Regions from separate parts of the Micromonospora sp. CNZ309 genome, predicted to be linked through region 1. Evidence: riboswitches for the same ligand, from Rfam matches in the RefSeq annotation. Region 1 holds a riboswitch; each other region holds the start of a gene.
What was found. A riboswitch is a leader RNA that binds a small molecule or an ion and turns the genes downstream of it on or off. The one in region 1 is predicted to bind S-adenosylmethionine.
Positions count from the first base shown of each region.

Region 2: linked by a shared signal. The riboswitch ahead of thrC (threonine synthase) and the one ahead of CLT72_RS06785 (ABC transporter substrate-binding protein) in region 1 are both predicted to bind S-adenosylmethionine.
Region 3: linked by a shared signal. The riboswitch ahead of CLT72_RS18995 (aminotransferase class V-fold PLP-dependent enzyme) and the one ahead of CLT72_RS06785 (ABC transporter substrate-binding protein) in region 1 are both predicted to bind S-adenosylmethionine.

Region 1 is NZ_PJNG01000001.1:1,670,456-1,674,835, forward strand. It holds gene CLT72_RS06775 (MFS transporter) at 1-334, opposite strand, end outside; gene CLT72_RS06780 (RraA family protein) at 567-1,298, shown strand; SAM riboswitch class IV at 1,390-1,501, shown strand; gene CLT72_RS06785 (ABC transporter substrate-binding protein) at 1,773-2,627, shown strand; gene CLT72_RS06790 (amino acid ABC transporter permease) at 2,668-3,444, shown strand; gene CLT72_RS06795 (amino acid ABC transporter ATP-binding protein) at 3,447-4,184, shown strand; gene CLT72_RS06800 (peptidoglycan recognition protein family protein) at 4,305-4,380, shown strand, end outside.
Region 2 is NZ_PJNG01000001.1:4,552,846-4,557,225, reverse strand. It holds gene CLT72_RS19110 (hypothetical protein) at 469-1,392, shown strand; gene CLT72_RS19105 (hypothetical protein) at 1,469-2,206, opposite strand; gene CLT72_RS19100 (DoxX family protein) at 2,383-2,811, shown strand; SAM riboswitch class I at 2,932-3,067, shown strand; gene thrC (threonine synthase) at 3,078-4,364, shown strand.
Region 3 is NZ_PJNG01000001.1:4,526,937-4,531,316, forward strand. It holds gene CLT72_RS18980 (AI-2E family transporter) at 1-533, opposite strand, end outside; gene CLT72_RS18985 (GroES family chaperonin) at 692-1,030, shown strand; gene CLT72_RS32335 (hypothetical protein) at 1,129-1,296, shown strand; gene CLT72_RS18990 (PrsW family intramembrane metalloprotease) at 1,361-2,854, opposite strand; SAM riboswitch class IV at 2,877-2,997, shown strand; gene CLT72_RS18995 (aminotransferase class V-fold PLP-dependent enzyme) at 3,044-4,336, shown strand.

The DNA of each region.
Region 1 (4,380 bases):
CGGCCGTGAGGGCGAAGCCGATCGTCGACGCCGTCACGGCCAGCCACAGCACCGGCGGCTGCCGCCAGCGCTGCGCCATCCGGGCGAGCATCGGCTGGCCCACGGCGGTGCCGGCGGTGAACGCGCCGACGAGCAGGCCCGCGACGGTCAGCGTCATGCTCTCGCGGGCGAACACCAGCAGGGCCAGCGGGGCCGCGCCGAGCGGGATCCGGCCGAGCAGGCTGGCCGCCAGGACCCGGGCGGCCCGTGGCGCCCGGAGCACCGCGACGGCGGAGGTGTCGGTGAAATCGGCGGCGGCGGGCGGTACGACGTCGGTGTGCTCGGGTGTGGGCATGGCGGAACGCTCCCGGAGGTGTGGCGGGGGTGAACGGCGGGCGGTGTGGCACCGGGCCGGTCAGGGAGCGAAGTCGGAACGGTCGTGGTCGTTGCCGTACAGCGGCAGGTCGGGGGTGATCCAGCGGCCGTAGGCGACGGCGACGGCCTCGATCGGGATCACGTGGACAGTCTAGGTCCGAGCCAGCGGCACCGGATTGGACCTCGCCGCGGCGGCACCCGTGCTTCCTACGATGACGACCCACGCACCACCGCGCCGCCGGGAGGACGTCATGCGGGAGCGCTTCGCCGAGCTGTCCACGCCGCTGATCGCCGACGCCTGCGTACGCCTCGGCGTGCCCCCGCGCGCGGCGCCGGCCGGGATCCGGGCGGTCGTGCCCGGTCACCGCCTCGTGGGCCGGGTGCTGCCGGTGCGCCACCACGGCAGCGTGGACGTGTTCCTGGAGGCGTACGGCGACGCCGCCGCCGGTGACGTGCTCGTCATCGACAACGGCGGGCGGACCGACGAGGCGTGCGTCGGGGACCTGGCGGTGCTGGAGGGCGCCGCGGCCGGTGTCGCCGGGCTCGTCGTCTGGGGTCTGCACCGCGACACCCCGGAGCTGGTGGAGATCGGCCTGCCGGTCTTCAGCTACGGCAGCCTGCCGGCGGGGCCGGCCCGGCTCGATCCGAGGGAGCCGGAGACGCTGACCAGCGCCCGGGTCGGGCCGCACCTGGTGACCGCCGACGACCTCGTGGTCGCCGACGACGACGGGGTGCTGTTCCTGCCCGCCGCGCGGGCTGCGGAGCTGTTCGCGGCGGCGGAGCGCATCGGCACCGTCGAACGGCTCCAGGCGCGGCGCATCCGCGCCGGGGAGACGCTGCGGGAGCAGACCGCCTTCGCCGACTACCTGGCCCGTCGCGCCGCCGAGCCCGGGCTCACCTTCCGGCAGCACCTGCGCCGCGTCGGCGGGGCGATCGAGGAGTGACCGGGGAGCACCCCCGGGGGCGCCGGGAGCGCGTGAGGGTGGTCATAACGGCTGGACGGCCCGGCGTGGGGGGCTGCTAGCCTCGTCGGCAGGTCATGAGCGCCAGCGTCAAGCCCCGGCTCGCTGGCCGGCAACCCTCGTCCGCGCAGGGGTGCCCCGGGTGAAGACCAGGCATCGGAGCGGCTCCGGTGCAAGCGCGGCCTGGTTCCAGGTCGACACCGACCGAGGAGAGCCATGCACCTGCGCACCTTCCCCCCACCGGCGGTCTCCGCCGTGGCACCGGCGTCGCCGGCGCTGACGCGGCGCCGCCACATCGACATGATGCGGGTCTGCGCCACCTCCTGTCGCCCCGGCGACGCGCGCTAGGCGCGCCACCCCCTCTTCCCGGAACCATCCCAGCGGTACGCCCATCGGGCGCACCGTCGGCGACGCACGCCCGTGCCCGTCGCCGGAGACACCTCATCGGAGACACCTGTGCGCATCCTGACGTCCCTCACCCGGGCCGCCGCCCTCGGCGTGGCCGCCGTCCTCGCCGCCACCGCCCTGACCGGCTGCGGCGACGACGCGGCCGGCGCGGCCGACAACCCGTACGGTCTGCTCCAGCCGGGCGTGCTGCGCGCCGGCACGCTCACCGACGCCCCGCCGAACGTCTACCTCAAGGACGGGAAGTTCACCGGCTTCGACAACGATCTGCTCGTCGCGGTCGCGCAGAAGGTCGGCCTGAAGGTGGAGTTCGTCGGCACCGACTTCTCCGCCCTGCTCTCGCAGGTCAACAACCGCAAGTTCGACGTCGGCAGCTCCTCTATCACGATCACCGAGGCGCGCAAGAAGACCGTCGACTTCGGCAACGGCTACGACTTCGGCCACTTCGGACTCGACGTGCCGGCCGGCTCGTCCGTCACCGGCTTCGACCAGCTCGCCGGCAAGCGGGTGGTGGTCGTGCAGGGCACCGTCCAGGACGACTACGCCACCGGCGAGGGGCTCGATCCGGTCCGGGTGCCCGACTACAACGGCGCGATCAACCAGCTCAAGGCCGGCACGGCCGACGCCTGGATCGCCCCGGCCGAGATCGGCGACAAGTCGGCCGCCGACAGCGGCGGCAAGATCACGGTGGCGGCCAAGCTGCTCAGCCCGGCCCCGACGGCGTACGCGGTCGCCAAGGGCAACGACAAGCTGCGCGAGGCGCTGAACAAGGGGCTCGACGAGGTGATCGCCGACGGCACGTGGAGCCGCCTGCAGGCCCAGTACTACCCGGGCCGGCCGATCCCGGCCGACTTCACGCCGGGCAGCGGCACGGTCGCGGTGCCGTCGACGTCGGCCACCTCCTGAGACGTACGGACGACGAGCGGGCGGGGCGGTGGGAGCGACGATGGATCCGTTGAGCACCCTGTGGGAGACCTTCTTCGACGCGGACTCCATGCGCGAGGCGCTGCCCGAGATGCTGACGGTGGGGCTGCCCAACACGCTGATCCTGGCGATCTCCGCCGCCCTGCTCGGCTCGGTGCTCGGCATGGCGCTGGCCGTCGCCGGCATCTCGCGTACGCGGTGGTTGCGGTGGCCGGCGCGGGTCTACACCGACGTGTTCCGCGGCCTGCCGGCCGCGGCGACGATCCTGCTCATCGGGGTCGGCCTGGCGCCGCTGGGGATGCAGGTGTGGGGGCCCAACCCGTATCCCCTGGGCATCCTGGCCCTGTCGCTGATCGCGGCGGCCTACATCGGCGAGATCTTCCGCTCCGGCATCCAGTCGGTGGAGGCCGCGCAGCTGGAGGGGGCCCGGGCGCTGGGCCTGTCCTGGGGCGAGGCGATGCGCCTGGTGATCGTCCCGCAGGGGATCCGGCGGGTGCTGCCGGCCTGGGTGAACCAGCTCATCGCGCTGATCAAGGACTCCAGTCTGGTCTACTTCCTCGGTCTGCTGGCCAGCCAGCGCGAGCTGTTCCGCATCGGGCAGGACTACGCGGCGAACACCGGCAACCAGTCGGCGCTGCTGCTGGCCGGGCTGTTCTACCTGACGCTGACGGTCCCGCTGACGCACGCCGTCAACTGGATCGACCGGCGGCTGCGGCACGGCCGGCAGGCCACCCCCGGCGACGCCGACGACGACCTCGACCTGGCGCTGCCGGGCGCGGCGGGAGGGAACCAGCGATGAGCATCGACACGACGACCTCGGTGAGCCTGAGCGTCCGCGACGTGCACCTTGCCTTCGGGGCGAACCGGGTGCTGCGCGGGGTGGACCTGGACGTGGCGCGCGGGGCGACGGCCTGCGTGATCGGCCCGTCCGGGTCGGGCAAGTCCACCCTGCTGCGTACGATCAACCGGCTCATCGAGCCCGACCGCGGCGACGTGCTGCTCGACGGGCGCAGCGTGCGCGGCGACGACCCGGACGCCCTGCGGCAGCGGGTGGGCATGGTCTTCCAGCAGTTCAACCTCTTCCCGCACATGAGCGTGCTGCGCAACGTCACCCTCGCGCTGCGCCGCATCCGCAAGCTCGACGCGGACGAGGCGGCGGCGGTCGCCCGCGACCACCTGGAGCTGGTGGGGCTGGCGGCCAAGGCCGACGCCCGCCCGGCGCACCTGTCGGGCGGGCAGCAGCAGCGGGTCGCGATCGCCCGCGCGCTGGCGTTGCGCCCGCAGGTGATGCTCTTCGACGAGGCGACCTCCGCCCTGGACCCGGAGCTGGTCAAGGGTGTGCTGGGGCTGATGGCCGAGTTGTCCGCCGGTGGCATGACGATGGTGGTGGTGACCCACGAGATGGGCTTCGCCCGCGAGGTCGCCGACACGGTGGCGTTCATGGATCGCGGCGTGGTGCTGGAGGCCGGTGAGCCGGCCGCGATCTTCGAGCGGGCGGAGCATCCCCGGCTGCGCCGCTTCCTCTCCCAGGTGCTCTGACGGTCGGCCTCTGGCGCACTGCCGCGCCTTGGCAATATCCTCCACTGCACACGCGAAGCCTGGAGTTCCTTTTCACGGGGCCGCCCCCGCCCCCACCTCCGGCCGCAGAGGAGAGACGCCATGCACGTCGAGGATTCCGCACTGGACCGCCGGACCCTGCTGCGCGCCGGCCTCGGCGCCGCCACGGTCGCGGTCG
Region 2 (4,380 bases), 2.9 Mb from region 1:
GTTCGGCCGGGCTCCCGGACACCCGTCCGGAGGAGGGCTGACGGGCCCTGTCGAGCTGCCCCGTGCGTGGGACCGGCCTCTCCTCGGGGAAGGGACCGGGGAGCGGACTGCTCTCTGTGAGGATGTGGTGCCCGTGAGTGAGAATCGGGTATGTCCACTCCGCCCGCCGTGCCGCAGCCTGAGCCGCCCGCCGAGCCGTCGCCCGCGCCGTCGCCCGCGCCGCCGGCTCAGCCGTCCACGTCCCCGCCCGCGCCGCCCCCCGCCTCCCAGGCTGAACCGCCACCGACGCCCTCACCCGCGCCGCCGTCCGCCTCCCCGGCTGCGCCGCCACCGGGGTCGTCGCCCGCGCCACAGGCTGCGTCCGCACCCGCGCCGCCAACGGGGCAGCGGCCCGGGCCGGGCGCCCTGGCCGTGCTGGCCGACGAACGCCTGCCCGGCTTCCGCAGGCTCCGGCCGAGGCAGCGTGCGGTGTACGCGACCGCCGTCGCCGTCGTCGTCGTGCTCGGCGTGCTGTTCACCTACCACGCCGACCTTCTGCTGGACCGGTCGACGGCCACCGATCGGGCCCGCTCGGACAGGCAGGCCGAGCAGGCGGTCGACCGTGAGCAGCCCGCGTTCGTGTCCACCGTCACCCCCCTCGACTACGAGCGGGACCTGCCCGAGGCCTTCACCGTGCTGCTCGACCGGCCGCTGACCGAGGGCGAGCAGGCCGCCCTCACCGCCCTGACCGGCGACGGGTCGGAGGTGTGGGAGTTCCTGAAGCCGCTCGGCGGCCGAGTGGTCGAGCACGCGTCCTACGTGGCCCCGTTCGAGGACGGCAACGAGAATCGCGGCTATGCCCAGACGTTCGACCTGAACCTGAACAGCGACCGCGCCGCCGGGCTCACGATCAACGACATGACCGCCGTGAAGGACTCGTGCCGCGCACCCACGGCGCGGACCGTCGTCACCATCCCCCCGGCGGGTGCGGAGTCCCGGCAGGGCCTGCTGTGGGATCTGACCGGTGGGCCGACGGACAAGCCGCACGGCCCGTACGCCCTGGCCGAGGGCGAGCCGGAGGAGGGCCAGCTGTACTTCCGCCGTAACGTCGTCGAGCTGGGCAACGGTCAGTCCAACATGGCCTTCCGCATCCAGCCCGAGGTGTCCACCCACACGTGCGAGTGGCACATCGTCGCCTCCTACACCGATACGACCGGTTCCCACGAGCAACGCATCCCGAGCGGCACCGGCACGTTCACCACCGAGGCCATCCCGTCGCAGCCCGTCCAGTACTTCGAACGCCCCCCGGGCACGCAGTGGGGCTGCCTCGGCGAGGTGCGCCAGCGGAATTGCCCGGCCACCGCATCCGTACGGCTCCCGCGGCCACCGGTCCACCGGCCGGTCCCGGGCTGAGCCGCGCGTGCTCGTTCCGGCCGGAGCCGGCAACGATCGACGGGGCCCGGGCTGAGGCCGCCCGGTCGCGGGGACGTCAGCGGGACCGGGGCCTGCGCTTGCGGGTGGGGGAGTCGGGGGAGTCCGGCGCGGTGCCGGAGTCGGCGGTGTCCCCGTCGCCGGACGCGTCGGTCACCCGGGCGTCGGTGTGGCGCAGCTCGGCCAGCGTCGTGCCCCGGAGCTGGTAGACGGCGGTGCGCCGGATGCTCAGTTCCGCCATCGGGCCGTCCGCCGGTCGGGTCAGGTAGACCACCGTCGCCCTGCCGTCGCGCACGCTGACGCTCTCCACCGGCGTACGGTCGCCGAGGTCGACCTGGGCCTGGTAGTCCGGCTCCCCCCTGACGTTGCGCCAGGCGGCGAGGGTGAAGAAGCGGCCGGTGCCGCCGCCGTCGAGCACGACCACCCCCACCGCGTCGCCCGCGCCGTCGCCGTCGAGGTCGCCCACGGCGCACGGCCGCTGCAACTCCACCGTCGTGCCGTCGGGGCCGGACCAGCGGCCGTCGGCGAGGCGGATCGGGGCGGCGTGCCCGCGGTAGCGGACCTTCCTGCTGCCGACCAGGGTGTCGCGCAGTTCCAGGCAGGTGAGTTGGTCGCCGGTGCGGCGCGGGGTGGGGGTCGCCCGGGCGGTGTCGACGTCGTCCCGCTCGACGGCGGTGCCGGCGGGCCGGTCGGCGGACCGGTTCCGCTTCTTCCGGTTGCCCGTGGAGCAGGCGGTCGCCACCACCAGCAGGCAGGCCATGGTCAGCGCCACCACCGGGACGAGCTTGCGACGCATTCGCACGTTCCTTTCCGTCGATGTGACCGGCACCGTAACGGGCCCGCGCCAGCGCGCCCGGCGACAGGGATCCCCCTGCCCATGGGAGCGTTCCCACGAAGAGGGAATTCATCGACACGATCGAATGCCTATCGGCATTCTGGTGCCGTCCTGTCGTCCTGATCGGAGGTGCCCTGATGCTCGCTGACCGGATCGGTGGCCCGGCCCTGTCCCTGTTCCGTGCCGTCGTCGGCCTGCTCTTCCTCTGCCACGGCCTGGCCGCACTGCTCGGGATCCTCGGCGGCAGCCGGGGCACCGGCGAGGCGGTCCCGCTCGGCGAGTGGCCGGGCTGGTGGGCCGCGCTGATCCAGGCGGTCTGCGGCGGCCTGGTCCTCGTCGGGCTGTTGACCCGGCCGGCGGCCCTGCTGGCGTCCGGCTCGATGGCGTACGCGTACTTCGTGGTGCACCAGCCCGACGCGCTGCTGCCGCTGCGCAACGGCGGTGAGCTGGCCGTCCTGTTCTGCTGGTCGTTCCTGCTGATCGCCGTCTTCGGCCCCGGCGCGTGGGCGCTCGACACCCTGCTGCGCGCCCGGCGCTCCGCCGACGCCCGCTCGGTGACCGTCTGAATCCGTACCGTCGAGGAAGGTCCGCCGCCCGCCCGGCGGCGGCTGCGGGATCGCTCACAGCGTGGGATCTCCCGTCGATCCGGGCGGCGTCGGTGCTTAGACTCGACGGCACAACTGCATACCTCATCCAGAGGGGCTGAGGGATACGGCCCGACGACGCCCCGGCAACCACCCCGCGCGCTCACCGCAGAGCGACCGGCGGGGCAGGTGCCAATTCCGTCCCCGCCGCAGGGTGCGATGCGGGGAAAGATGAGAGGACCCTCGACATGACGTCGACGTTCGCCCCCTCCGGCATCGACACCACCGCCAGCCCCGCCCGCGCCCTGGTCTGCCGCGCCTGTTCGGCCCGCTACCCGCTCGCCGCCCAGCACGCCTGCTACGAGTGTTTCGGCCCGCTGGAGGTCGACTACGACGCCGCCGCGCTGGCGACGGTCACCCGGGAGCAGATCGAGGCGGGTCCGCGCAACATCTGGCGGTACGCGGCGCTGCTGCCCGCCGGGCAGGACCCGGCCACCCGGGTCACCCTCGACCCCGGCTTCACCCCGCTGGTGGCCGCCCCGCACCTGGCCGCCGAACTGGGCGTCACCGGCCCGCTCTGGGTCAAGGACGACAGCGCCAACCCGACCCACTCGTTCAAGGACCGGGTGGTCTCGGTGGCGTTGACCGCCGCCCGCGCGCTCGGCTTCAGCCGCTACGCCTGCGCCTCCACCGGAAACCTGGCCAACTCCGTCGCCGCGCACGCGGCCCGGGCCGGCGCGCCGTCGGTGGTCTTCATCCCCGGCGACCTGGAGCAGGGCAAGGTCATCACCACCGCCGTCTACGGCGGCGAGCTGGTCGCCATCGACGGCTCGTACGACGACGTGAACCGGCTCTGCGGCGAGCTGGTCGAGACGGACGAGTTCGAGGACACCGCGTTCGTCAACGTCAACGTGCGCCCCTACTACGCCGAGGGCTCGAAGACGCTCGGCTACGAGGTGGCCGAGCAGCTCGGCTGGCGGATCCCCGCGCAGGTGGTGATCCCGATGGCGTCCGGCGAACTGCTCACCAAGATCGACAAGGCGTTCGCCGAGCTGGTCGAGATCGGCCTGGTCGAGGCGCCGGCCGGCGGCTGGAAGGTGTTCGGCGCGCAGTCGGCCGGCTGCAACCCGATCGCCACCGCCCTGCACGCCGACACCGACACCATCACCCCCGTCCGGCCGACCGGCATCGCCAAGTCCCTGAACATCGGCGACCCGGCCGCCGGCATCTACGCCCTGGAGGCGGTGCGCCGCACGGGGGGCTGGATGGAGTACGTCGACGACGACGAGATCCGCGCCGGCATCCGCCTGCTGGCCCGCACCACCGGCGTCTTCGCCGAGACGGCCGGCGGCGTGACCGTGGCCGTGCTGCGCAAGCTGGTCGAGTCGGGCCGCCTGGACCCGGCCGCCGAGACCGTCGTCTTCAACACCGGCGAGGGCCTCAAGACCCTCGACGCGGTGGCCGGCCAGGTCGGCCCCACCCACCGCATCAAGCCCTCGCTGCGCGCCGCCCGCGACGCCGGCCTCCTCGGCTGACCCTCCCCTCCCCTCC
Region 3 (4,380 bases), 2.9 Mb from region 1:
ACGCCCTCGGAGGACTTCTTGCTCAGCTCCGGCACGCCCTGGATGAACTCGTTCACCACCAGGGTCAGCGTGCCGATCACCCCGGCCAGGCCGCCCACCAGCACCACCGCCGTCGCCAGGGAACGCGGGAAGCGGGCCCGCAGCAGCCAGCCGACCGCCGGCGCGAGCAGCGCCGAGAGCAGCAGCGCGACGGCCAGCGGGATGACCACGATCCGGACGGTGCCGACGATCTTCAACAGCGCCCAGGCGACGACGCCGATCACGATCAGCCGCCAGGACCACGCGGCGGCGATCCGCAACGCGTGCGGCACGTCCGCGTCGTCGCGGCTGGAGGTGGAGTTGTGCATGGCACCGGGCGGCGGGGCGCCGACCACGGTCGCGGACGGCGCAGCCGCCGGTCCGGGGGACGTCGGCGAGGCCACGCCGGCCGGTTCGGGGGCGTCGGACGGGTCCGCGCGGCGGGCGCGCGCCGACTCCCGGCCCGACTCGTACGCGCGACGGAGCCGTCCGCGTATCTGCTCGAAGCGGCTCAAGCGCACCTCCTGGCAAGAGAACCGGCCCGCCCATGCCGATGGGCGGACAGGATACGTCCGACGACGCCACCGTAGGGCAGGTCCGCCACCCATTGCCCCCGGCCCCCGGCGCGTAACCGCCCACGGCCGGCCGACCGGGACACGGTAGCGTTTCCGGCGTGACCGTCGACCAGAATCTCGACTCCGGGCTGCCGATCCGCCTGCTGCACGACCGCGTGCTGGTGCGGATGGAGGGCAGCGAGGGTGAGCGACGCTCGACCGCCGGCATCGTGATCCCGGCGACCGCCGCCGTGGGCAAGCGCCTGGCCTGGGCCACCGCCGTGGGGGTTGGGCCGAACGTGCGCGCCATCGTCTCGGGCGACCGGGTCCTCTTCGACCCCGACGACCGCTCCGAGGTCGAGTTGCACGGCCGCGGGTACGTGCTGCTGCGCGAGCGCGACGTGCACGCCGTGGCCGCCGAGCGGGTGGAGAACGACTCCACCGGCCTCTACCTCTGATCCCGTCCCCTCCCGACCCGCCCGGATGAGGGCGTCGGTGCCGTTTGCGTCGCTCCCGGCCGGGAAGCCAGCCGCACCACCGGCCCTGGGGAGGGACGATGCCGGTACTCGTGAAGAAGATTCTGCTCTGGGGGAGCGTCGCGTTCCTGATCTACTTCATGGCCTTCCGGCCGGAGGGCGCGGCGGAGATGTTCAAGGCGATCGGGGCGGGACTGATGGCGATGGCGCAGGGCCTCGGTGACTTCCTCACCAGCCTGATGACCTGACGACCGGGGCTGGCCCGAGCGGGGCGGCCCCGGTCGCGGATCCGGGGTCCCCCGGCGTCCCGCGTCAGTGGTGGCCGGGGGGCCAGGGCGCCGGCGGGCGCTGGCCGTACCAGCCGGGCGGGCCGAAGCCGGCCGGGTGCGCCGGGGGCGGCGGCGGGACGAGCACCACCGGGATCGGCACGACGGGCTCGTCCGGCGCCTCGACCGAACGCTGCGTGCCGTCCGGGAAGCGCAGGTGGTAGCGCTGCCCGTCCCAGATCCCCACCGGCACCTGCGGGTCCCGGCCCACGAAGAACGACCGGTACGCGCCGATCGCCTCCAGCAACTCCCGTTCCTCCCGCGCGGTCCGCTCCCGGTCGGCCGGGCGCCGGTCCAGGCCGCGCAGCGCGCCGTCGCGCAGCAGCGCCAGCCGGGTCGCCGCGAACTGGTAGCCGCGCATCGCCTTCAGCCCGCCGTCGCCGGCCACCCGCTTGGCCCACACCCGGGCCGCGTGCCGCCGTCCCAGGCTGCTCAGCGCCGCCACCTCCGGTGGGGTCAGCCAGCCCGCCCGGACGTAGTCCGGCAGGGTGCGCTCGGTGAGCCGCCCCTCCCAGGCCCGTAGCCAGACGGCGAGCCCGACCATGCCGAAGAAGACCGGCACCATCACGCCGATGAAGCCGTACAGCATGATCAGGGTCTGGCCGGTGGCCTGGGTGAGCGTCGGCAGCAGGTTCCACAGCCCATGCAGCATCATCGCCAGCAGCAGCCCGGCGAGCGGGGCGAGCACCCGGACCCACCGGCTGGCGGTGCGCGCGGCGATGCCCAGCCCCACCCCCGTCATGGAGGTGAAGAGCGGGTGGGCGAAGCCGAAGAGCAGGATCCGGACGATGAAGATGGCGATCACCTGCTGGGTGCCGGTCGCCGGCCCGTACCGCTCCACGCCACTGGCGTAGCCGTAGCCGCCCAGGTAGAGGATGTTCTCCACCATCGCGAACCCGACCGCGGAGAGCCCGCAGTAGACCAGGGCGTCGGTGATCCCGGAGATCTCCCGGCGGCGGAAGATCAGGATCAGGATCGGCCCGAGGGCCTTGGTCAGCTCCTCGATGAACGGCGCCACCAGGACCGCGGTCAGCGCGGTGGGCAGCCCCCAGTCCTCGAACAGCCCGGCCGAGAACTCGTTGACGGTCAGCGAGGCCGCGGTGGAGACGAACGCGCCCCAGGCGAAGCAGAAGATCAGGTACTTGAGGGGTTCGGGCTCGTAGCGGTCCAGCCAGAGGAAACAGCCCACCAGCACCGGAACCGGGAGGATCGCGGCGACCACGCCGATCAGCAGCGCCTCGACGCCCAGGTTCTCCCCCAGCGTGAAGACCATGAACAGCGCGCACGCCGCGATGAACAGGACGGTGCCGGCCAGCACCAGGGCCCGACGCCACCCCAGCCGCCGCAGCGGCATCCGGGGCCCGGCCCCGCCGGGCGGCGGGAGGGCGGGCGCGGTCGGCGACGGCGGCAGGGGCGCGCCGGGCGGGGTGTCGGCCATGCGGTCAGCGTAGCCATCCCGGGCCGGCTGGTCCGGTCGCATCGACCCGGCTATGCTGCCGGCAGGTCACGAGCGCCAGCGTCAAGCCCCGGCTTGCTGGCCGGCAACCCTCGTCGAGTTCGCGGTGGGGTGCCCCGGGTGATGACCGGGCCCGGCCCGATCCGCGCGCCGGGCAAGCGCGGACCCCGCCCGTGTGCGCCCACCCGGGGTCCTGGACCCCGGAGGTCGGCCGTGACCGTCACCCTCGTACCTCCGCCCGCGCCGCAGCCGCCCGCCGTCGCCGGCCCGCTCGACGTGCTCGGCGTACCCGGGCAGGTGAACCTGGACTACGCGGCCACCGCGCCCTGCGCGCGGGCCGCGGCCGACGCGGTGGCCGAGCTGCTGCCCTGGTACGCCAGCGTGCACCGCGGCGCCGGGGCGCTGTCGCGGCGCTGCACCCTCGCCTACGAGCGCGCCCGGCAGACGGTCGGCGACTTCCTCGGCGCCCGCGCCGGCGACCACGTGGTCTTCACCCGCAACACCACGGACGCGCTGAACCTGCTGGCCCGGGCGCTGCCCGCCGGCACGACGGTGGTCACCTTCGGCGGGGAGCACCACGCCAACCTGTTGCCCTGGCCGCGTGGCTCGGTGCGGCTGCCGGTGCCCGGGGATCCCGCCGGGGCGGTACGCGCGCTCGACGCCGCGCTCGGCGAGCTGCGCAGGCCGGACGCCGCCGGCCACCGGCCCACCCGCCCCGGCGCCGGACACGGGCCGCCCGTGCTGGTGGCGGTGACCGCCGCCAGCAACGTGACCGGCGAGCGCTGGCCGGTGGCCGAGCTGGCCCGGGTGGCCCGACGGCACGGGGCCCGGATCGCGGTGGACGCCGCGCAGCTCGCCCCGCACGCGCCGGTCGACGTCGCCGACCTCGACGTCGACTACCTCGCGCTCTCCGGCCACAAGCTGTACGCGCCCTTCGGCGCGGGGGTGCTCGTCGGGCGGGCGGACTGGCTGGACGCCGCACCGCCGTACCTGGCCGGTGGGGGCGCCACCAGCCACGTGGGGGCCGCCACCCACGACGTACGGTGGGCGACCGGCCCGGCCCGGCACGAGGCGGGCACCCCGAACCTGCTCGGCGCGGTCGCCCTGGCGGCGGTCTGCGCCGCCCTGGCCGACGCCGACCGGGTCGCCCTGCACGACGCCGAGCAGGCCCTGCTGACCCGGCTGCGCGAGGGCGTCGCGGCCCTGCCGCACGTGGTGGAGCTGCGCACGTTCGGGCCGGCGGTGCCCCGGGTGGGCATCGTGTCGTTCGTGGTGGCCGGCCGGGACTCGGCACAGGTGGCGGCGGAGCTGGCCGCGACGTACGACATCGGGGTGCGCGACGGCCTCTTCTGCGCCCACCCGCTGGCCCGGCGGCTGCTCGACGAGGCGGCCGCCCGCAGCGGCCGGCGGGACCTGCCGCCGACCGCCCTGCGGGCCAGCATCGGCCTGGGCAGCACGACCGGGCACGTGGACCGGCTGCTCGCCGCCCTCGCCGCGCTGGCCTGACGGGCCCGGGAGGCGGCCCTGCCGGCCCGGGAGCCCTCTCTGCC